Regions from separate parts of the Pokkaliibacter sp. MBI-7 genome, predicted to be linked through region 2. Evidence: predicted binding sites of a transcription regulator. Region 2 holds the regulator's gene; each other region holds the start of a gene.
The links. The regulator sigma-54, encoded in region 2, starts transcription at its own class of promoters, with help from an activator protein. The targets are predictions, from matches to a motif close to TGGCACNNNNNTTGCTNT.
Positions count from the first base shown of each region.

Region 1: a site for sigma-54 is predicted at 3,380-3,397, ahead of QCD60_RS07180 (amine dehydrogenase large subunit). Genes of this name have one in related genera too.
Region 3: a site for sigma-54 is predicted at 2,999-3,016, ahead of glnK (P-II family nitrogen regulator). Genes of this name have one in related genera too.
Region 4: a site for sigma-54 is predicted at 2,712-2,729, ahead of QCD60_RS13350 (CmpA/NrtA family ABC transporter substrate-binding protein). Genes of this name have one in related genera too.

Region 1 is NZ_JARVTG010000001.1:1,596,688-1,602,164, reverse strand. It holds gene QCD60_RS07205 (hypothetical protein) at 1-23, opposite strand, end outside; gene QCD60_RS07200 (cytochrome c) at 28-486, opposite strand; gene QCD60_RS07195 (methylamine dehydrogenase light chain) at 479-1,024, opposite strand; gene mauD (methylamine dehydrogenase accessory protein MauD) at 1,062-1,652, opposite strand; gene QCD60_RS07185 (MauE/DoxX family redox-associated membrane protein) at 1,662-2,192, opposite strand; gene QCD60_RS07180 (amine dehydrogenase large subunit) at 2,189-3,343, opposite strand; gene QCD60_RS07175 (FepA family TonB-dependent siderophore receptor) at 4,561-5,477, shown strand, end outside.
Region 2 is NZ_JARVTG010000001.1:836,759-842,235, forward strand. It holds gene lptC (LPS export ABC transporter periplasmic protein LptC) at 1-263, shown strand, start outside; gene lptA (lipopolysaccharide transport periplasmic protein LptA) at 247-753, shown strand; gene lptB (LPS export ABC transporter ATP-binding protein) at 750-1,475, shown strand; gene QCD60_RS03740 (RNA polymerase factor sigma-54) at 1,553-3,025, shown strand; gene raiA (ribosome-associated translation inhibitor RaiA) at 3,129-3,437, shown strand; gene ptsN (PTS IIA-like nitrogen regulatory protein PtsN) at 3,447-3,911, shown strand; gene rapZ (RNase adapter RapZ) at 3,908-4,762, shown strand; gene QCD60_RS03760 (HPr family phosphocarrier protein) at 4,777-5,049, shown strand; gene mgtE (magnesium transporter) at 5,200-5,477, shown strand, end outside.
Region 3 is NZ_JARVTG010000001.1:2,696,568-2,702,044, reverse strand. It holds gene QCD60_RS12070 (amino acid ABC transporter ATP-binding protein) at 1-217, opposite strand, end outside; gene QCD60_RS12065 (amino acid ABC transporter permease) at 257-1,204, opposite strand; gene QCD60_RS12060 (transporter substrate-binding domain-containing protein) at 1,281-2,078, opposite strand; gene glnK (P-II family nitrogen regulator) at 2,516-2,854, opposite strand; gene QCD60_RS12050 (ammonium transporter) at 3,141-4,412, opposite strand; gene glnK (P-II family nitrogen regulator) at 4,474-4,812, opposite strand; gene QCD60_RS12040 (accessory factor UbiK family protein) at 5,160-5,465, shown strand.
Region 4 is NZ_JARVTG010000001.1:2,971,759-2,977,235, reverse strand. It holds gene QCD60_RS13360 (ABC transporter ATP-binding protein) at 1-118, opposite strand, end outside; gene QCD60_RS13355 (ABC transporter permease) at 132-1,115, opposite strand; gene QCD60_RS13350 (CmpA/NrtA family ABC transporter substrate-binding protein) at 1,165-2,541, opposite strand; gene QCD60_RS13345 (LysR family transcriptional regulator) at 2,912-3,859, shown strand; gene QCD60_RS13340 (LysE family translocator) at 3,980-4,603, shown strand; gene speA (biosynthetic arginine decarboxylase) at 4,736-5,477, opposite strand, start outside.

The DNA of each region.
Region 1 (5,477 bases), 760 kb from region 2:
AGGCCCAGCAGCAGGGCCGCCATCCGCTTAGTGCACATCCTTTCTGATTGCCCTCACATCGGTATGAGACAGGGGATTCGCGCGGGCCTGCTCCAGCACCCCGGCATCCAGTGTGGTGCCGGTCTGGTTGAGGTCGTTGAGCACATAGTTCATCAGCTGGCCCATCTGCTCGGCACTGAGGTCGGCCTGGGTGGGCATCACCAGCCCGTAGTAGCCTACGCCATCCACCTCGATGGTGCCCGACAGACCGGAGTTGAGCACGGTGAAGAAATACTCCTGTGCCCGTTTGCCCAGCCCCTGCCACAGCGCGGCATCGACCAGTGGCGGTGCCAGACCCGGCGCCCCCACCCCCGCAGCCTGATGGCAGGCAGCACAGCGTTGATCGAACAGGGCCTTGCCCGCCTCGGCGGCATGCACCGCAGTGGCAGGCAAGGCACCCAGCAGCAGGCCGGAGACCAGTAACATCGCGCTGAGGGAGTTAGGCATTGTCGGCAATACCTACCAGTACGGCGACGGTGCAGTGATAGCCCATGGAGGTATTGGCCATGCACCAGTTGATGTCGTTATGTAATCCCATGCGATAACCGGGGCGCTCGCGTTCGCTGGTGACGCAGGAGGTGCCGTTGCACATGGCCTTGCCGCAGCAGTCGTTGTACGACACCAGATAGTCCTTGCCATCATTGGGGTTGCGGCAGGTGCCGACCCACGACACCTTGGAGGCTTCAGCGCCCGGTGGACAGCTGGTCAGGGTGCCGCCACAGTCATTGCAGAGATTGCCGTCCAGTGCGCAGTAGCGCCAGTAGTCGCAGGTGGCGGGGTCATTGGGGTCTTTCTTTTCCTCATCGGCATATGCCATGCCGAAGTTGCGATCAAAGGGTAGTACCGGTAGTACGCCACTGCCGACTACCAGCAGCCCCAGCTTGCTGATAAAGCTGCGCCGGCCATTCTTCTGTGCGACCTGACGGGTCATGTTTTCCGCCCGTTTGTCCAGGCGCGTCATCAGTGCATCAAGCAGTCTGTTCATCGTTGTCCTTCCTGTGTGCTTAGCATGCTAAACGTGCTCAGGCCTGGGTGTTTTCCAGATAACCCTGAATGGAACCCACCCCCATCTCATGGGCATTGAACAGGCTTTCCAGCTGTTCGCGGCTGTTGATCAGGCCTTTGGAGGTGATCACGCCATTGCTGTCGAGCAGCACCGCAAATGGCAGACGGGATACCCGATAGCCCAGACCCAGTTCGGTAGACAGTACGTAGGGGAAGTCGGTCAGGCCGGTATGGTTGATAAAGCGCTGGTGCTTGTCGGCTTCACCATCACTGGCGAGTACCACATCCAGCCAGTTGCCTTCGCTGTCACGCACGGAGCGCAGGATGGGCAGCAGTTTTTTGCATACAGGGCAGGTGGGGGAAAGGAAGAAAATCAGTTTGGCACGGTTGGCACCTTTGCCAATCAGCACCTTGCCGCCGGTCAGGCTGGGCAGATCGAAGGTGGGGCTGGTATCGCCGACCCGTGGGCCGGAGTCATTGACCAGTGCCCCCATGGGCGCAATCCGTTCAAACAGGATGCCGATCTGGCGGGCGAGGATGAAGAAGCCGATACCCAGGCCAATGACGGCGATAAACAGGAACGCAATCGCAAAATACAGTGCGGTCATGGGATTACCTCAGACTCGTTTTGAAGTTAGGGCGGCGTGAGTGGCATTGATCTGTTCCAGCAGGGCATAGAGCACCCACAGGCACACCCCGGCCAGTACCGCGACGGCGACATCGATACTGCCGCTGGCGTACGGCGTGATCGCCACAGGCAGCAGGGCCAGCAGCACCAGCACGGCGTTACGCAACAACAGGTTGCGATTGAGCAGTTGCGGTGTGCCGCCACAGCCGCACTCGATGCGGGTATGGCCGCGGCGCAGATTGAGCAGAATGGCCGCGCCATACAGACACAGCAGTGCTGCCGCCAGCAGCAGACCCAGACTGCGGCTGGCGCTGAACAGCAGCAGGGCTACGGTCAGCAGTTCCAGCGTGATCAGCAGGTAGGAGACCGGTTTCACCAGTGCTTCCGGCAGCAGATCGTAGTCAGCGACGAAGCCCTGAAACTCGAGCAGGTCGAAGGCCTTGTGCAGGGCGGCGCGCAGAAACAGCAGCAGGGTGAAGACCACGAAGCTCAGGCTGAACAGCTGTAGTACGTCACTCATGGCGTCACCAGCAGTGAAGTGGTCCAGCCTGCCTTGCTGTCGGAGGCAGCCTTGGTGAAGGTGAAATCTTTAGCGGAGCTCAGGGTGTACTCATCCGCGGTTTCCTCATCTTCGTTAGAGCCGAAGATTTTGGGTTCCTTGTCCTGGGTGACGGCAATGGCGACCAGATGCTCGGCAGCGGAGCGGCTGATCAGCTTGTGCTCTTTCAGGCTGTAGGCCCAGATTTCCTTGGAACCATCCTTGTGACTGCCTTCGTAGGCATCCGGATGCATGATCATGAACAGCACGTCATTGGCGCTGTTATAGGCACTGATGGCATAACCGCCGGGAGCCCAGTTGCCTTCCACACCTTTGCTGACTTCGATCTTCTCGGCCAGCTTGAAGGTGTCACTGCTGTCATCTACCAGATACAGGTTGCCGTTGAACGAGGTAAATACCAGCTTACCGGCGCTGGTACGCTGCGCGTGGATATATAGCGCATCGCTGTCGACATCGAAGAACTTGTCGGAGGTGGCGGTGCTGTACTGATCACCGGTGAGCGTGTAGGTGCGAGCCTGACCGGTGCCGCACAGGGTGCTGAAGGCATAGCCCGACAGGGAGGGATAGATGCCATAGCAACCGGGGGTGGGCACTTCGGTCAGCACCTTGCCTGCGCTCAGGTCGACTACCGTCACCGAGGTCGCGGGTGTGGCATTCTGCAGGTAGAGGTATTTTTCATCAGCACTGGCTTCGATCAGCCCCGTCATACCGATGGCCTTGGCGATCTTGTTGGGGACGATGATTTCCTGAATCGGGCTCAGGGTTTTGATATCGAAAACCTGCAGTACGCTTTCGATGGGGCCGTAGGTGTAGCGCTTCATATAGTCAGACAGGGCGTATGCCTTGCTGCCGTCTTTGGAAATGATGAATTGCGAGGTCAACCCCAGCGACATCAGACCCTTGTACGCCATGTCAGCCTGACCATAGACGTGAATCTTGCTGGCACCGTCCCAGCTGGCTTCGTTGACCAGCACGTTGGGGCCGGGTGAGATGGCCTTCTCCACCGACATGACTTCCGGCTTGAACGGCTCGGTATTGGCGAAGGTGGAAGCGTGGACGGTTAATAGTGAGGCAAGAGATAAAGCACTCGCGAGGAAACGTGTTCTTTTCATATCCGGTGGCTCTCATTCGTTGCTCTGCCAGCGGTTAAAGCACGCGGTGTGCCATCTGCTAAAAGGTGTTTTTATTTTTATAATCATGAATGTCGTTAAATGATTGAAATGGTACGAGTTCCTTCCTTGAATAAGGCCGGAAAAATAATGATGCCGGCCTGATGTCAAGGTTTTGTAAGGTTCTGAGGGGATTCGTCTTTGGTGCACAGAAGCTGCGGTCTGCGTATTCAGTGCACGTTTATGGTGATGAATATGGATGCTTGGTGAACGAAATGGTGAGGTGCTAATCAGGGTTCTTTAATCAGTAATAATGCTCGTTATTTTTTTGGTGTTGGTTATTCATGCATTACTGACTTTTCTTATATGAAACAGGCTATTGATAGATGCAGCGTTTGATCTGGTGTGCGGGAAGTTTTTAATCACCACTGTCTATAAATAACGGTGCGCGGGGGCGTGGTCGCACTGCTCAGTGGCAGTAGATGCCTTCCTTGTCGCTGTCTAATGGCGGCTGTGGCCAGAGATACGCCACTTGCCGTATCAGTGGCTATTGGCCTGAGTGGCAAAGTGGCACTTAAAATAAGTATGAAATGTGCAAAAAAGCTACGCTGCATGACAGCGCAGACAGAATGTTTACCTACCAACTATTTGCTGGTCAGCATATATCGTCGTGAACTGTGGCAAAACAGGCGTTAATGTCGCCTGATCTGGCCTGATGTTGAGACTGTCAATTTCGGCTTTTTATTACGATTTTTTCGATATATCGGTTGTATCTGCTGCAAAGTGCGACGGTCAGCCGGCGGACGGCAGCTCCTTAATTCCTCCTTGATATGCCATCTCCGTGTGGGATTCAGACGCGATCTGTACGATTTACAGATCTACACATTTCGATTTTGTAAATGAAATTTATTCTTATTAGCATTCGTTTCCCGTTCGTACATGACTCCGCATCTCTGTGCGGCAGATAGCTTGCTGATGCCTAACAGGCTGTTGAAAATCTATCTGCGTTGCCGAATACCGCGTCAAAAACAGGCTCAAAATGCTCATTTAGTCCACTAAACTCCGCTTTTTCGCCTGTTTTTTCCTTGTCTCGGCTGCCTCGATAACGTTTTTCAACAGCCTGCTAAGGCCTGTCAACGTTCTGCCTGGAGATCAGGCCCATCCCGCAGGGGAAGAGGCCGGGAGGGCTCTCTTGTTTACCCGTTCGACAGGAACCGACGATGTCTAATCACTTCAAGGCACTGGCCCCATCTGCCTCCACTGTGACTTCTCGTGGGGCTGCATTGCGCATCCAGCCTCTGTATGCCGCTGTACTTGCTGCCGGTATGGGTGCCGCCAGCCTGGTCCATGCGGATGACGCGCTGCAGCTCAATACCCTGAGTATCGAAGGCAATGTGCCGGAAGAAACCGTCTCGCCCGATGCCTCCGCAGGCACGCAGATCATCACTGCAGAACAGCTGAAGTCGCAGCCGAAGACCGATCTCAAGGAAATGCTGGCGACCCTGCCCGGGGTGACGGTGCAGCACAGCGGCAATAATTCGGAAATCAACATCCGTGGCATGGGCAGCGAGTACGCCCTGATTCTGGTGGATGGCAAGCGCGTCAGCTCGCGCGAAACGGTGCGTTACGAGCGTGATGGCGGACGCGATACCAACGGTGACCTGAGCTGGATCCCCACCGAAGCCATCGACCACATCGAAGTGATCAGTGGCCCGGCGGCGGCCCGTTATGGTTCCGGAGCCATGGGCGGGGTAATCAATATCATCACCAAGAAGAGCTATGCCAAGCCGCGCACTTCCGTCACCGTCACGACGGAGTTTCCCGAGAACAGCAAGCAGGGTGCCAGCAAGCGCATGGAGTTCAACAGCGCGGGCGGTATCAATGAGGCCTTGTCGTACCGGGTGTTTGGCAGCCTCAGCAAGACCGATGCTGACGAGGCCGACATTCACGACGACGGCACACTGGGCAGTGATGGCTCGCGTGACCGTAATATCGATGCGCTGCTGAGCTGGAAGGCCAATGAGCAGAATACCCTTGAGCTGGAAGGCATCTATGGCCGTGAGGAAACCCTCTACGCCGGTGACAGCGACTACGTTGCTAACGGCGATGTGCGAGCGGTGATGCGCCGCAAAGGCCT
Region 2 (5,477 bases):
ATGGTCGTTACTATGATGCCGACGAACATATTGAACTGGAAAACAATGTTGTAATTGATCGCCAGCCACCACAAAACCCAATAACCATGGCAACAGAATGGCTGCGCATTGATTCACACCTTGAGCAAGCGTCAACAGATAGACCGGTGGTCATTACAGCCCCGGATGGCATTGCAGAGGCTACAGGCATGACTGCCGACTGGGCCAGCAACCGAGTAACCCTTCTCTCTCAGGTAAGAGCCACCTATGAAACAGCTCGTTAGACTCGCATTCGGCGCAGCCATACTCTTTCCGACTCTGGCCATGGCACTCCCTGAAGACCGGGAAAAACCTGTACACATCGTCTCTGATCAGGCGGTATTGGACGATGCCAAAGGTACCGTCACCTACACAGGGAACGTCAAGCTGACTCAGGGAACCCTGGAAATCAATGCAGACAAGGTCGTGCTGTATGTCGTCAACAACGAGCTGACCAAGGCCTTTGCATACGGCAAACCTGCGCACTACCAGCAATTACCCAGCCCGGATCAGCCCCTGACCCATGCCTACGGCCTGACTCTGGAATATGACCTGACCGCAGAGACAGTGACTGCCATTGAACAGGCAAAGCTGACTCAGAATCAGGACACTTTTACCGGCGAACGTATCACTTACGACATTACCAAACGCACGGTAAATGCATTCAGTGCTCAGGGCAGCAGTGGCAAGCGTGTTGAGATGATCCTGCAACCAAAGAAAAAAGCGACCCCATGAGCACATTACATGCACAACACCTGGCCAAAGCCTACAAGAAACGTCAGGTGGTCAAGGATGTATCCGTGAAGGTCAGTCGCGGCGAAATTGTTGGGTTACTTGGCCCAAATGGCGCGGGCAAAACCACCTGTTTTTATATGATTGTTGGCCTCGTTGCTTCAGACAAAGGCCGTATCCTGCTGGATGAGCAGGATCTCACCACTCTTCCTGTTCACGGCCGTGCACGAGCGGGAATTGGCTATCTACCGCAAGAAGCATCGATTTTCCGCAAGCTCAGCGTGAAGGACAACATCCTGGCGATCCTCGAAACCCGAGCAGAGCTGAGCAAGGCAAGTCGTCTGGAGCTTATGGAATCCTTGCTAAAAGAGTTCCACATTACGCACATTCGCGATAGTCTGGGCATGAGTTTGTCTGGCGGCGAGCGACGTCGGGTGGAAATTGCCAGGGCATTAGCCATGGAACCTGACTTCATTTTGCTGGATGAACCTTTTGCAGGTGTTGACCCGATATCCGTCAGTGACATTCAACAGATCATTCGTCATTTGAAGTCACGGGGCATTGGAGTGCTGATCACCGACCATAACGTCAGGGAAACCCTGTCGATTTGTGATCATGCCTATATTGTTAGCGATGGGACCATTCTCGCAGAGGGAGATGCCGATGCTATTCTTCAACATGAACAAGTACGGCAGGTCTATCTGGGCGAAAACTTCCGCTTTTGAGCAGCCCGGCATGGCGGCAATAACACGCCATTTTCAAGCCTGATCCGATGAGTCAAGAAGTATCTTCGTAGCCAAATATGAAACCCTCATTACAGCTGAAAATCGGTCAGCAGCTGACCATGACCCCGCAGTTGCAACAGGCTATTCGTCTGCTGCAGCTTTCCACTCTCGACCTGCAGCAAGAAATCCAGGATGCGCTGGACGGTAATCCGCTGCTTGAGGTCGAAGAAGAATTCGAACCTGCTGTTGCTGAAGAGCGTTACGAAACGGCTCTGAAAAACGAAAGTGCCAGCAGCAATAATGACAGCGAGCAGGAGACTGACAGCCAGTGGTCAGAAGATATTCCTGAAGAGCTGGCTGTCGATAGCAACTGGGAAGACACCTACTCCACACTGCCCAGTTCTTCATACGATAGCGAAGATGGTTACGACTTTGAATCACGAGCCACTGCAGGTGAAAGCCTGCAGGCTCATCTAGAATGGCAGCTCAATCTGACCCCGATGAGCGAACGTGATCAGTTGATTGCTTATACCCTGATCGACAGCATCAACACCGAAGGCTATCTGACCAGCTCTTTGGAAGAGTTGATGGAAAGCCTCAACGAAAACGATGACGAAGACCCTGTAGAAGAAGATGAGCTACTGATGGTTTTACACCATCTGCAGCAATTTGATCCTCCCGGGGTTGCTGCTCGCGACCTAGCTGAATGTCTGACTATCCAGTTGCGACAGCTACCTGTCGAGACACAGTGGCGACAACAGGCTCTGGACATCATTGCGCAGCACCTGAATCTGCTTGGCACCCGAGACTATGCAACCCTGATGCGTCGCACCCGTCTGAGCGAAGAAGAGCTGGCCGCCGTCATTCATTTGATACAGACCCTTAATCCTCGCCCTGGCGCCAGCATTACCTCTGGCGATTCGGAATATGTGATCCCCGATGTGGTTGTCAGCAAGAAAGAAGGTCAATGGCTCATTGAACTGAATCAGGATGCCATGCCCAGGTTGCGTATCAACAATAGCTACGCCAGTCTGATCAAGCGCGCAGACTCAAGTAGCGACAACACCTATCTGAAGAATCAGCTGCAAGAAGCACGCTGGTTTATCAAAAGCCTGCAAAGTCGCAACGACACCCTGCTCAAAGTAGCCACCAAGATTGTTGAATTTCAACTCGACTTCTTTGAAGAGGGCGAAGAAGCAATGCGCCCGATGGTCCTGGCAGACATTGCTCAGGCAGTGGAGATGCACGAGTCCACTATTTCTCGTGTCACAACCCAGAAGTTCATGCACACTCCACGTGGGGTGTTTGAACTGAAGTACTTCTTCTCCAGCCACGTCGGTACATCCGACGGTGGGGAAGCCTCCTCGACAGCAATTCGCGCCATAATCAAAAAGCTGATTGCCGAGGAGCCTCCGAAAAAGCCATTGAGTGATGCCAAGCTGGCTACCCTTCTGGAAGATCAGGGTATCAATGTGGCTCGTCGTACTGTGGCTAAATATCGCGAAGCTATGGGTATTGCCCCATCGAATGAGCGTAAACGTTTGGTTTAAAAGCTAAATTTTTTGACGCAAAAAAAATTTGACGAAGCCTGCAAGCATACGGCTATATTGAGATGCAACCAGCAAACATTCACCGGCAACTCAGGAGAGTGCTATGCAAATAAATATCACAGGCCATCAGCTGGAACTCACCCCTGCTCTCACTGATTACGTTCACAGCAAGCTACAAAAGCTGGAACGTCACTTTGACAACATCACCAACGTTCAAGTCACTCTAAGCGTGGAAAAAACCCGCCAGATCGCCGAAGCCAATGTTCATCTGGCAGGTGGCGAGCTGTTTGCCACCCATGAAAATGGTGATATGTATGCTGCAATTGACGGCCTGGTAGACAAACTGGATCGCCAGCTACTGAAGCATAAAGAAAAGCAAAAAGAACGCAGTCACGGCGTTACGGTACGTTAATCCTCACCTATGCAACTAAACCAACTTTTAACCCAGGCATGCACCATTGAAGGTGCAGCCTGGAGTAGCAAGAAGCGCGTACTGGAACAGGCCAGTGAACTACTGGCCAGCCAGTTCGACCATCTGGATGTTGACGCTATCTACAACGGCCTTCTGAGTAGAGAGCGACTAGGCAGTACAGGCCTGGGTGGCGGGATTGCGATCCCTCACTGCCGCTTACAGGACTGCGACAAGGTCACTGGCGCATTGATACATCTCAAAGACCCTGTCGACTTCGATGCTCGTGATAATCAGCCTGTCGATCTGATTTTCGTCCTGCTTGCTCCCGAAGAAGCTCATGACTCTCATCTGCAGGCATTAGCACGCGTTGCCGGGTTGTTGCAGGATGAAAGCAACCTGCAGCGCCTACGCCGAGCTGGCAGTGCAGAGGCCTTATATCAGACAGCACTGGATATAGCTGCTCAGACATCATGAAACTTTTTATCATCAGTGGTCGGTCAGGATCAGGAAAAAGTACAGCACTCAACGCGCTGGAGGATCTTGGCTACTACTGCATTGATAACCTGCCCGTCGACCTGCTGAAAGCACTGGTCGAGCAGGCTCAGAAGTCTCCCAGCCCTGAGCGTCAGAATATGGCTGTCAGCATTGACGCTCGCAACCTTCCCGGTGGTCTGGGCGATCTTCCAGTGCTATTGCAAGACATCCGCAACATGGGTGTCCACTGTGAAGTGATTTATCTGGATGCTGATGAAAGCATCCTCCTTCAGCGCTTCAGCGCCACCCGCCGTCGTCATCCGCTGACCAATGGACGCATCAGCCTCCAGGAAGCCATTCAGGAAGAGCGAAGACTGCTTCGCCCTATTTCCAACTGTGCCGATCTGACTATCGACACGACTCATATGACGCTGTACGACTTGCGCGATACGATCAAAGTGCGCGTTGCAGGCCGTGCACAGGAGCTGGCGGTATTATTTCTGTCGTTCGGATTTAAGCATGGCCTGCCACTGGATGCAGACCTGGTGTTTGATGTCCGCTGCCTGCCCAACCCACATTGGATTCCATCACTGCGTGGCTTCACAGGGCGTGAGCAACCTGTCATCGACTACCTGCAAAATGAGGCAGATGTGGGCAAGATGCTTGATGACCTGCGTAACTTGTTAGAAACTTGGCTACCATATTATGAACGCAACAATCGTGCCTATATGACGGTAGCCATAGGTTGTACAGGTGGCCAGCATCGCTCGGTTTATATGGTCGAGCAATTAGCCGCTTACTTCACTGCAACTCGGCATCACATCCAGACTCGGCACAGAGAGCTCGATTAACTTCAGGATGCGGCATGCGCGAAGAGAAAATTACGCTTATTAACAAATTGGGCTTGCATGCCAGAGCAACAGCTAAGCTGATCGGTGTGACCACCCGTTTTACCTGCCGGATCCAGATGGGCAAGATCGGCGGCAAGATGGTTGATGCCAAAAGCATCATGTCCGTTATGTTACTGGCGGCCAGCAACGGTACTGAACTCCAGTTCATGCTAGATGGCGAAGATGAGGCACAAGCCTGGGAAGCCATTGCCGCTATGATCAATGATCGGTTTGAAGAGGGAGAATAACCTCCCTAACCCACCAGCTGCTCTCCTCCACTCCTCAATCCCGTTGCCATTGCACTGGCATGAGCGGGATATTCAGATACTATTTCAGCAGTGATCTAGGAACTCAGCCTCTGTGCCCAGCGGTGCAGATCCGCACACCAGGAACGAGCTATGGCCCAGGCCCTGAACCACAGCCAGCTGGAATACCTCAATGCCGCGCTCAGCAGCGGTGAGCTACAACAGGTACGCCGAATGATGAACGGCGGCCTGAAACCCGCCGATGTTGCCCATCTTATCGAGTCTTCCCCACCTAAAATCCGTACCTTGTTATGGAATATGGTCGATCAGGACAACGAAGGGGAAGTCCTGCAATATCTGAGCTTCGACCTGCAGGAGAGTTTCCTGCGGGAAATGAACGCGGAAGAGCTCATTGCCGCCGTTGAGCACCT
Region 3 (5,477 bases), 1.9 Mb from region 2:
TATTGGTGTTTTTGCCGTACATATCGACCTGATCGATGACGATACTGCCACTGGAGATGGTTTCCAGCTGGTTCAGGGTCCGCAGGAAGGTGGACTTGCCGGAGCCCGACGGCCCGATAATCACCACCACTTCGCCCTTCTTGATGGAGGCCGAGACCTTTTTCAGGGCATGACAGCCATTGGGGTAAATCTTGTCGACATCTTTGGCGATGATGATGTCTTCGGCGTTCTGTAAATGCATCGTATCGTCCTCGCCTTAATCGCTGGCTGCCAGTTTCTTTTCCAGACGCTGAATCATCCATGACAACGCGCCGGTCATCACCAGATACAGCAGCGCCACGGTGAACCACACCTCAAACGGAGCAAAAGTGGCGGAGACCACTTCACGACCGGCTTTGGTCAGGTCGGTGATGGAGATAACCGACACCAGCGAGGAGTCCTTGATCAGGTTGATAAACTGACCGGCCATGGGTGGCAGGGTACGTTTGAAGGCCTGCGGCAGGATGACGTTGACCATCGCCTGCACATAGGTCATGCCCAGCGAGCGGGCCGCTTCCATCTGTCCGGGTGGAATCGACTGGATACCGGAGCGGACGATTTCCGCCACATACGCCGCGGTGAACACCGCCAGCGACGCCACACCGGCGGTAAAGCGGTCCAGTGACAGCACGGTGCCGATAAAGAAGTAGAAAATGAAGATCTGCACCAGCAGCGGCGTGCCGCGGATGATCTCGATATAGGTGATACACAGCTGACGGATGGCCAGATTGCGGGAGATACGGCCAAGGCCGATAAACAGACCGATGATCACCGCAAACACCAGCGATGCCAGCGAGATCTCCAGAGTGGTGATCATGCCTTCGGTGATAGGGCCGATGCGCCAGTTGCTGATGGTGGCCACCTGGTCACCTTCAAAAATCAGATCACCATCGTTCACTGAAATCGCACTGAACTTCTTCACCACCACAGGCTCGCCACCGGCATCGGGCACCAGTGTGAGGGTCTTGTCGTCAGTACTGACTTTGGCGGTACCGTCAAAGGGCGCACGAACCGATTGCGGCTCGGTATTGATCAGGTAGGGAACGACACGCTGCCAGTTCCAGTTGTAGTTGATGTGTTTACTGGAGGCGTAGACCACAGCACAGAAGGCTACCACTATCACCAGATACACGCTTTGCCATAGCGCCCGGTTTTCAGATCGCATGTTTGAGGGTACTCCAAAAAAACAAACACCGATTTGCTAGCAAACCGGTGTTCGGTATCACAGGACTGAATTCAACTTACTGTACAGTTTTCAGCCATTCGTCACTTTCAAACCACTTCTGGTACAGACGGTCATAGGTGCCATCACCCTTGGTCTGACGCAGGAAGTTGTTGAGGAAGTTCAGGAAGTCAGGATCGTTCTTGCGGATCGCCCAGCCCAGAGGCTCATAGGTGAAGGGCTTGTCCAGGTGAACCACTTTGCCTGCATTCTGCGCAGCGTAGATAGCGTTGAAAGGCAGGTCGTAAACGAAGGCATCAGCCTTGCCATTGACCACTTCCAGCGCGCCATCCGCTTCGGTGTCGAACAAACGGATGTTGGACTGACCGATATATTTCTTGGTTGCGGCATCACCGGTAGTACCCAGTTTGGTCACTACGGTGTACTTGGGATCGTTCAGATCTTTGTAAGAGGTGATTTTGCCAGCCAGTGAAGGCTTCATCAGGATGGACTGACCCACCACGATGTAAGGATCAGCAAAGTTAACTTTCAGGTTACGCTCAGCAGTGATGGTCATACCGCCCATGATGATGTCGCACTTATCAGTCAGCAGGGCAGGGATGATACCGTCCCAGGCCGTGTTGACCGGAGTGAACTTCACTCCCATGGACTTGGCCATCAGTTTGCCCATGTCGATGTCAAAACCGACGAATTCGCCGTTCTTGTTTTTCATCTCAAACGGCATGTAACCGGCTTCAAAGCACACCCGCAGTTCACCTGCAGAGACCACTTTGTCGACAGCGCTTTCTGCCATGGCAGCCTGTGACACGGTAGCCACACCCAATACCAGCCCCAAAGACGCGAGCAGTTTTTTCATAAGCAACCTCAAGCTAGACAACTTTTATAATGGCAGGCCTTTCACCCCGCTTCCGCCTCCAACAACGCAGATAAATCACTGATATACAGTACAAATCTGACTCTGACGTAGAAGCAGGCACCCTGAACCTGTTAATCGAACAAGACTAAAGCAATTAGCAGGCCACAACAGTTAAGTTTTCTGCGATTGATGGATTTGCAGGCAAATAAACCATATTCACACCATCAATGACGTGATTCCGCACAGGATTACGGTTGAAATGCATAACAAAGATGCTGAACCGAGCCAGCGTCAGCAGCGGGGGTGTTACCTTTTGAAGCAATCGCTTCACAGCAGGGGAAAATGCACCGACCAGACCGGCACGGTGTGTACGGAGGAGCATCGGACGGGCAGGGCGATTGCCATGACAGCCGTCCGATGGCCTTGGGGATGCACCGTTATAGTGCGTCCGAACCTTCTTCGCCGGTACGGATACGAATCACCTGTTCCAGCTGGGTAACAAAAATCTTGCCGTCACCGATCTTGCCGGTATGGGCCGCCTTGGAGATGGCATCGATCACGCTGTCCAGCGCGGTGTCATCTACTGCCACTTCGACTTTTACCTTGGGCAGAAAATCAACCACGTATTCAGCACCGCGATACAGCTCGGTGTGGCCTTTCTGACGTCCAAAGCCTTTTACTTCCGTTACCGTGATACCTTGAATGCCAATGTCAGACAGTGCTTCACGCACGTCGTCCAGCTTGAAGGGTTTGATCACAGCAGTAACAAGTTTCATGACAGTCTCCCTTATACAGAACGGCTGAGCCGCAAGCAGTGGCGCCTAGTATACCCGAACAGGGCAGTGAGGCTATCCCGCTGCCGGCACCGTGCGCCATCAACAGGACCATGTCCTCACGTTGTGGGCACCTTCTCCGTGATGAAAGCAAGGGCCAAGCCAACCTGCTTGTTTATCCTTAATTCACCGCCACCGCTGTCTGCTCCCGCAGCGGTGAGGGTGACAAAAACGCCATCGGCTCCCGCAGGAGCCGATGGTTCAGCACAGTGTTACAGGAACACGGGGCTTATTTGCTGGTTTTGAACTCAGGGTAGGCTTCCATACCACACTCGTGGATGTCCACACCTTCGTACTCTTCCTCTTCGCTGACACGGATACCCATGACGGCTTTGAGGATTGCCCACACCACCAGGCTGGCAATGAAGCACCAGGCGAAGATACAGACCGCACCCAAAATCTGCGCACCGAAGGTGGCGTCACCGTTGGTCAGCGGCACCGCCAGCAGACCCCAGATACCGCACACGCCGTGAACAGAGATGGCACCGACAGGATCGTCGATTTTCAGTTTGTCCAGAGTGACGATGGAGAACACCACGATCACACCACCTACTGCACCGATCAGGGTGGCAGCGACAGCAGAAGGTGCCAGAGGCTCAGCAGTGATGGCCACCAGACCGGCCAGAGCACCGTTCAGCGCCATAGTCAGATCCGCTTTCTTGAACCACAGACGGGCTACGATCAGCGCGGCAATCACACCGCCTGCAGCGGCAGCATTAGTGTTCACAAAGACGTTGGCGACGGCATTGGCTTCACCCACATCAGATACTTTCAGCTCGGAGCCACCGTTGAAGCCGAACCAGCCCAGCCACAGGATCAGCGTACCCAGGGTCGCCAGCGGCAGGTTGGAACCGGGGATAGCGTTGACCTGACCATTGGCACCGTATTTACCTTTACGGGCACCCAGCAACAGCACACCGGCCAGCGCAGCAGACGCGCCCGCCAGATGCACGACGCCAGAACCTGCAAAATCCTGGAAGCCGGCTTCCTGCAGGAAACCACCGCCCCATTTCCAGTAGCCTTCCACGGGATAGATCACACCGGTCATCACTACCGCGAACGCCAGGAAAGCCCACAGTTTCATACGCTCAGCCACGGCACCAGAGACGATGGACATGGCGGTTGCGACGAAGACCACCTGAAAGAAGAAGTCCGCGCGCAGTGAGTAGTAAGGTGCATCGTCACCACCAGCCAGTACCGCTTCAGCGGTGTGCTCTTCGCCGATCAGGCTGCCGAAGCTGGGGATGAAACCGCCTGCATCGCTGGAGTACATCAGGTGATAGCCACACAGCAGGTACATGGTACAGGCGATGGCGTAGAGTACGACGTTCTTGGTCAGGATCTCGGTGGTGTTCTTGGCACGCACCAGACCGGCTTCCAGCATGGCGAAGCCCGCGGCCATCCACATGACCAGGGCGCCCATCACCAGAAAGTAAAACGTATCTAGGGCATACTTCAGCTGGGTTACATCACCCGCCGTTGTTTTTAAAAGCTCTTCCACAGGAAACTCCTCCTCAGGCAACTTGTCGGCCTGCGCACTTCACAGCAGTGCGCGGCAGCAATCACAGTGCTTCTTCACCAGTCTCGCCGGTGCGGATACGGATGACCTGTTCCAGGTCAGATACGAAAATCTTGCCGTCACCGATCTTGCCGGTATGGGCAGCCTTGGAAACCACATCGATCACCTGATCGACCAGGGTGTCAGCCACCGCGACTTCGATCTTGACCTTGGGCAGGAAGTCAACAACGTACTCCGCGCCACGATACAGCTCGGTGTGACCCTTCTGGCGACCGAAGCCTTTGACTTCCGTCACGGTGATCCCCTGAACGCCGATATCCGACAGAGCTTCGCGTACATCGTCCAACTTGAATGGCTTGATTACCGCCGTAACTAGTTTCATAGATGCTCCCTCTTAGAATTCGTGCACCCTGAGGTGCTGGCAGTGCCTTGGTTACCCCTCTAAGCAGACCCTGTGCCAGTTTTTAAAAACTCATTTAATTCATATAGTTACAGATATTTTGTGAACTTTCGGTAGCAAAAAAGGAAGGATTGAGCGCGCCACTTTGGTGCGCGCACCAAAATTGCTCATTTTCTGTGCACCGCTAATCGTAACGATGCACCAGCGTGGCTCACCCTCACCGCCAGCGGCGCCTGCCTGTATCGGCAGGCCGTGTGCAGCAGACTTCAAATCGACAAGTCGTTGGGGGTATAGTGAAGCCCAATCGCCAACTCAGGGGACAACCCGCAATGATCAACTCCAAACTCTTTGAAAATCTGCAGCAGCAGCTCAGTCAGGGCCTGTCCAGCCTGCCGCTGCCTCATGAAGAAATTCAGAAGATGGTGCGTCAGACCCTGCAGAGCACCTTTGCCAAACTGGATCTGGTAACCCGCGAAGAATTCGATGTGCAGGTAGAAGTGCTGCAGCGTACCCGCGCCCGTCTGGAGGCGCTGGAAGTGCGTCTGGCCGCGCTGGAGCAGGGCAACAGCGGCAGCACCGAAGAAGACAACGAAGGTGAAGGCTTTGTGAAGGTCAATCCACAGGCCGACGAATAACCCTTCCTGCAG
Region 4 (5,477 bases), 2.1 Mb from region 2:
TCAGCGAGACAAACTCTCCCTGAGCAATTTTCAGATTGACGTTGTCCAGTGCCTTAAAAGTGCCCCTGGCGGTGGGGAACTCGATGGAGACGCCGGTCAGTTCAAGATGTGCAGCCATGATGTTGCCTCCCTCAGCGAGTAATGGCGTTTTTGTCCCAGGAAACCGCGCGCTGGATCAGCAGCATGACGCGGTCGAGCATAAAGCCGATCAGGCCGATCACCAGCACCGCCACCATGATGCGCCCGAGCGAGTCGGAACTGCCGTTCTGGAACTCATCCCAGACGAACTTGCCGAGGCCAGGGTTCTGCGCCAGCATTTCGGCGGCAATCAGCACCATCCAGGCAATCCCCAGTGACAGGCGCAGCCCGGTGAAGATCATCGGTACTGATGAGGGCAGCACGATCTTGCAGACATGGGTCAGCCAGCCCAGCCGCAGCACCTTACTGACGTTCTGCAGATCACTGCTGATGCTCGATACGCCCACCGCGGTGTTGATCAGTGTCGGCCACAGGCAGCACAGCGACACGGTAAACAGGGAGGTCAGGAAGGACTTGGCGAACAGCGGGTCTGCCGAGGTATACACCGCACTGACCACCATGGTGACCAGCGGCAACCAGGCCAGCGGCGACACCGGTTTGAACAGCTGGATCAGCGGATTGAGTGCGGCATACAGCGATGCATTGAGGCCAATGCAGATGCCCAGCGGAATGGCGATCAGCGCTGCAATGATAAAGCCCGACAGCACCGTCACCAGACTGGTGCCGATCTGATCAAAGAACGTCGGCTTGCCGGTGTACTCGCGTATCTTCACTTCCGCCTGTGGGTCCTGGGCCAGTTTTTCCGCATTGCGCTTTTCCTGACGGGCATAGAAATCCGCTTCCTTGTCCCGCTCACGCTGATGTTCCGCCAGCAGTGACTGAGCCTGGGTGTATACCTGTGCAGGCCCGGGAAACTTGCCCAGCGAGGTATCGATATGCTGGGCGCCGGTCTGCCAGATGAACAGAAACACCACCAGCCCCAGTAGCGGCATGCCCAGCGCCTGAGTCAGACGCTTCAGCCAGCTGTTCACGGAGCCGCGGGCACGGCTGTTGAAGAGTGTAGAGACGCTGTTCATGAGATAACCCTCCTGACCGTGCCCCGCCGGGAGCACGGCCTGCTGCAGATCAGATCTTGTCGTCGCCTTTCAGGCCGATCTTGAACTTGTTGAGATAGTCGTTGGGTTTGTGGCCATCGTAGGTCACGCCGTCGATAAACTGGGTCTGTGGCGCCTTGAAGCCGTCTTCCTTGCTGAAGTCAGGGAAATCGGAAGCCTGCATCAGCCCCTGGTCGATCAGCTCTTTGGCGGCGATAGCGTAGATATCCGGGCGGTAGACCTTTTTCGCGGTGTCCATGTACCAGCTGTCAGGCTTGGCCTCGGGGATCTGTCCCCAGCGGCGCATCTGCGTCAGATACCAGATGGCATCGGAGTAGTAGGGATAGGTAGCGTTATGGCGGAAGAACACGTTGAAGTCGGGAATCTCACGCTTGTCGCCCTTTTCGTACTCGAAGGTACCGGTCATGGAGTTGGCGATGACATTGCGGTCAGCGCCGACGTACTCAGGGCGGGACAGCATATCCACCGCTTCATTGCGGTTGGCGTTGTTGTTCTCATCCAGCCATTTGGCCGCCCGGATCAGGGCCTTGATGACATGGATGTGGGTGTTGGGGTACTTCTCCGCCCAGTCGCTGGAGACACCGAAGACTTTCTCCGGGTTGTTCTGCCAGATTTCATAGTCAGTGATGACGGGGACGCCGATCCCCTTGAACACCGCCTGCTGGTTCCATGGCTCACCGACGCAGTAGCCATAAATGGTGCCCGCTTCCAGCGTGGCAGGCATCTGCGGCGGCGGAGTGACAGACAGCAGCGCATCCGCATTGATCTGGCCACTGCTGTCGCCTTTCAGCGGCGCATAGTAACCGGGGTTGATCCCCCCCGCGGCGAGCCAGTAGCGCAGCTCGTAGTTATGGGTCGAAACCGGGAACACCATGCCCATGTTGAAGGGTTTGCCTTCGGCGCGGTACTTGTCGATGACCGGTTTGAGGGCATCGGCCTTGATCGGGTGGACCGGCTTGCCATCAGCACCGACGGGAATGTTGGCTTTCATCTGCTGCCAGATATCGTTGGCAACGGTGATGCCGTTGCCGTTCAGGTCCATGCTGAACGCTGTGATGATATGCGCCTGGGTACCAAAACCGATGGTCGCCCCCAGCGGCTGCCCGGCCAGCATGTGGGCACCGTCCAGCTCGCCATCGATGACCCGGTCAAGCAGCACTTTCCAGTTGGCCTGCGCTTCCAGCGTGACATACAGGCCTTCGTCCTCGAAGTAGCCTTTTTCATAGGCAACTGCCAGCGGTGCCATGTCGGTCAGCTTGATGAAACCGAACTTCAGCTCCTCCTTTTCCGGTGCGCCCACTTCGGCCTGCACCAGTGCACTGAAAGAGAAAGAGGCGATGGCCACCGCCAGCAGGGCTTTGTTACACAAGGAACGTCTGGTCAGCATTTTTGCTCCCTCGGAAATAAAAAAAGGCGCCGCTCCCTTCGAAATCTTTCCGAAGTGGAACGGCGCCTTTACCGTGCTCTCAGATTGTCGAAACGCTGCCGTGCAGACGTTTCGGGTTCTTCACTTTGCTCTGCCGACGATCACTGTCAGCTCAGTCTGTGATGAACCCTAAAGCACTTCCCATGCCATAAATAATAAAACCCCATTTAACATAGGGTTAGCCCTGACCAGCAGACATACGCCCGCGTACGGCGCACCAACCCGGTACGTCGCCCCCCTTCAGTGCCTGTTTTTTGCACATGTACCATGACGGCAGCGAGCACGACCGCTACACTGCCGATTGCTCCCACCCGCCGTCACAGGACTGCCCATGCTCCCTGCCAATCTCAATCTGTTGCGCACGCTGGCCGTACTGCTGGAAGAACAGCATGTCACCCGCGCGGCAGAGCGGCTCTGCCTGACCCAGTCGGCCGTCAGCCGCCAGCTGCTGCAGTTGCGTCAGGCGCTTGCAGACCCGTTGCTGGTACGTGATGGCAACCGCCTGCTACCGACACCCCGTGCTCTGGCTGTACAGGCACAACTGCGTCCGTTGCTGCAGCAGTGCGATGCGCTGTTCAGTCCCCAGCAGTTTGATCCGCAGCTGTGGCAGGGCCACGTCCGAATGGCGTCATCAGACTATGCTGCCCATTACATCCTGCCCGATATTGTCAGCACGCTGGCCGGTGCGGCACCGCAGCTGCAACTGACTTATCAGCTGTGGTTACCCCAGCAGCTGTCACAACTGGCCGACCTGCCACTGGAGCTGGTGGCGACCATGCTGGAGGCCATTCCGCCGGGGCTAGAAGGGCTGGCACTGGGGGAAGACGGGCCGGTGTGTGTGATGCGGCAGGATCACCCACTGGCGCAGCAACAGCGGTTGACGGTCGATGATCTGCTGGCCTGTGAGCATCTGTCCCTGAGTGGGGGTGGCGACAAGGACAGCTTTGTCGATCTGGCTCTGGCAGAGCTGGGCCGGCCACGCCGTATCCGGCTGCATGTTCCCTTCTTCACCTCGGCACTGCGTATCATCAGCCGCAGTGAGCTGTTGCTGATCATCCCTGAGCACATCGCCCGCAATATGCAGGCAGACTATGCCATTACCTATCGCCCATTCGATCTGCCCTGCCCCACCCATCGCTACTGGCTACTGTGGCACCCCAAGTACCACGATGATGTCAGCCATACCTGGCTGCGTAAGGTGGTATTCCAGTGTTTTGAAGCCTCGCTGTACTCGATGGCGTCAAAGTCCATAGCACACAAAGTCAGTCATGATTCCTGATCATCAGCTGTATTCCGAATTATGATTTCACCTTATCAGCCAGGTCTCGTAGGCTAACCGGCTCATACCCCTGGAACATGCTCACGATCTCGCGTGAACACGTTCTTACCTGTGAGGAACATGATGAGCTGGAGTACCTGGAGCGGTTTGCTGCTGATTTGCTTGCTGGGTGCCATGTCACCCGGCCCGAGTCTCGCGATGGTGACCCGACATGCACTGGCAGGCGGTAAGCGGAATGGTTTTGCCATTGCCTGGGCTCACGCCGCCGGGGTCGGTATGTATGCACTGTTGACGATGTTTGGGCTGGCCGTGCTGCTGCATCAGTCGCCCCGTCTGTTCACGGTGCTGACCTTGCTGGGCGCAGCCTATCTGGCCTATCTCGGAGTCCGTGCGCTGACATCACAGGGCGGCATTGCCCAGACGCTGGAAGCCGGCAATAGGGTGAGCGCAGCGCAGGCCGCACGGGACGGGCTGATGATCTCGCTGCTGAATCCCAAGCTGGCGCTGTTTTTTATCGCGCTATTCAGTCAGTTTGTGCAGCCGGGCAGTGATACCCTGGCCCACTTCACACTGGTCGCCACTCCCTTCGTGATCGACGGGTTGTGGTACACCCTGGTTACCCTGCTACTGGTACACCCCGCCGTGCTGGAGAAACTGCGCGCCCGCTCCCGACTGATTGACCGCCTTAGCGGTGTGGTGCTGATCCTGCTGGCGGTCAGGGTGTTTATCACCGCGCTGGCCTGAAAGCCTGAACATGCCGCAACGGTGTGGCAGAGGCTGAAAACAGATAAAAAAATCCGGCTCTTTTCAGGGAGCCGGATTTTTTAACATCTGAGCTTATCGCTGGTCAGCCTCTGAGCTGATCGCGGGTGGCGATTACTCTTCCAGATAGGTGTAACCCGCCAGACCCTCTTCGAGGAAGGCCAGACATTCCGCCTGCGTTTCGCTGCTGAGGCTGGACTTGGTCAGCTGACGACGGTAGGCCTCAACAAAGGTGCGGGAGTCGAAGTTCACGTAGGCCAGAATCTGATCCACGGTATCGCCCATCAGCACCTTGCTGACTTCCCACTCGCCCGCTTCATCGACTGATACGTCAACCGAATGGGTGTCGCCGAACAGGTTGTGCATGTCGCCCAGAATTTCCTGATAGGCACCCACCAGGAAGAAGCCCATCACATAGGGATTGGCCGGATCAAATTCCGGTACTGGCAGGGTGGTCTCGATACCCTGACCATCCACATACTGGTCGATAGTGCCGTCTGAATCACAGGTGATGTCCTGCACTACCGCGCGGAAGGTCGGCTCCTTGTCCAGGCCGCTGATAGGCAGCACCGGAAAGACCTGATCGATACCCCAGACATCGGGCAGTGACTGGAACACCGAGAAGTTGACGAACAGCTTGTCCGCCAGCTTGGCGTGCAGCTCATCGATGATTTCACGGTGAGCACGGTTCTTGTGGCTCAGCAGTGGCCGGATCTGCATACAGATGGCCTGATAGATCTGCTCAGCCTTGGCGCGTTCAGTCAGCGACAGCAGGCCGTGGGTATACAGCGACTGCACCTCAGCCACGTCATAAATAGTGTCGTGATAGATTTCCACCACGTTACGTTCATCGGCA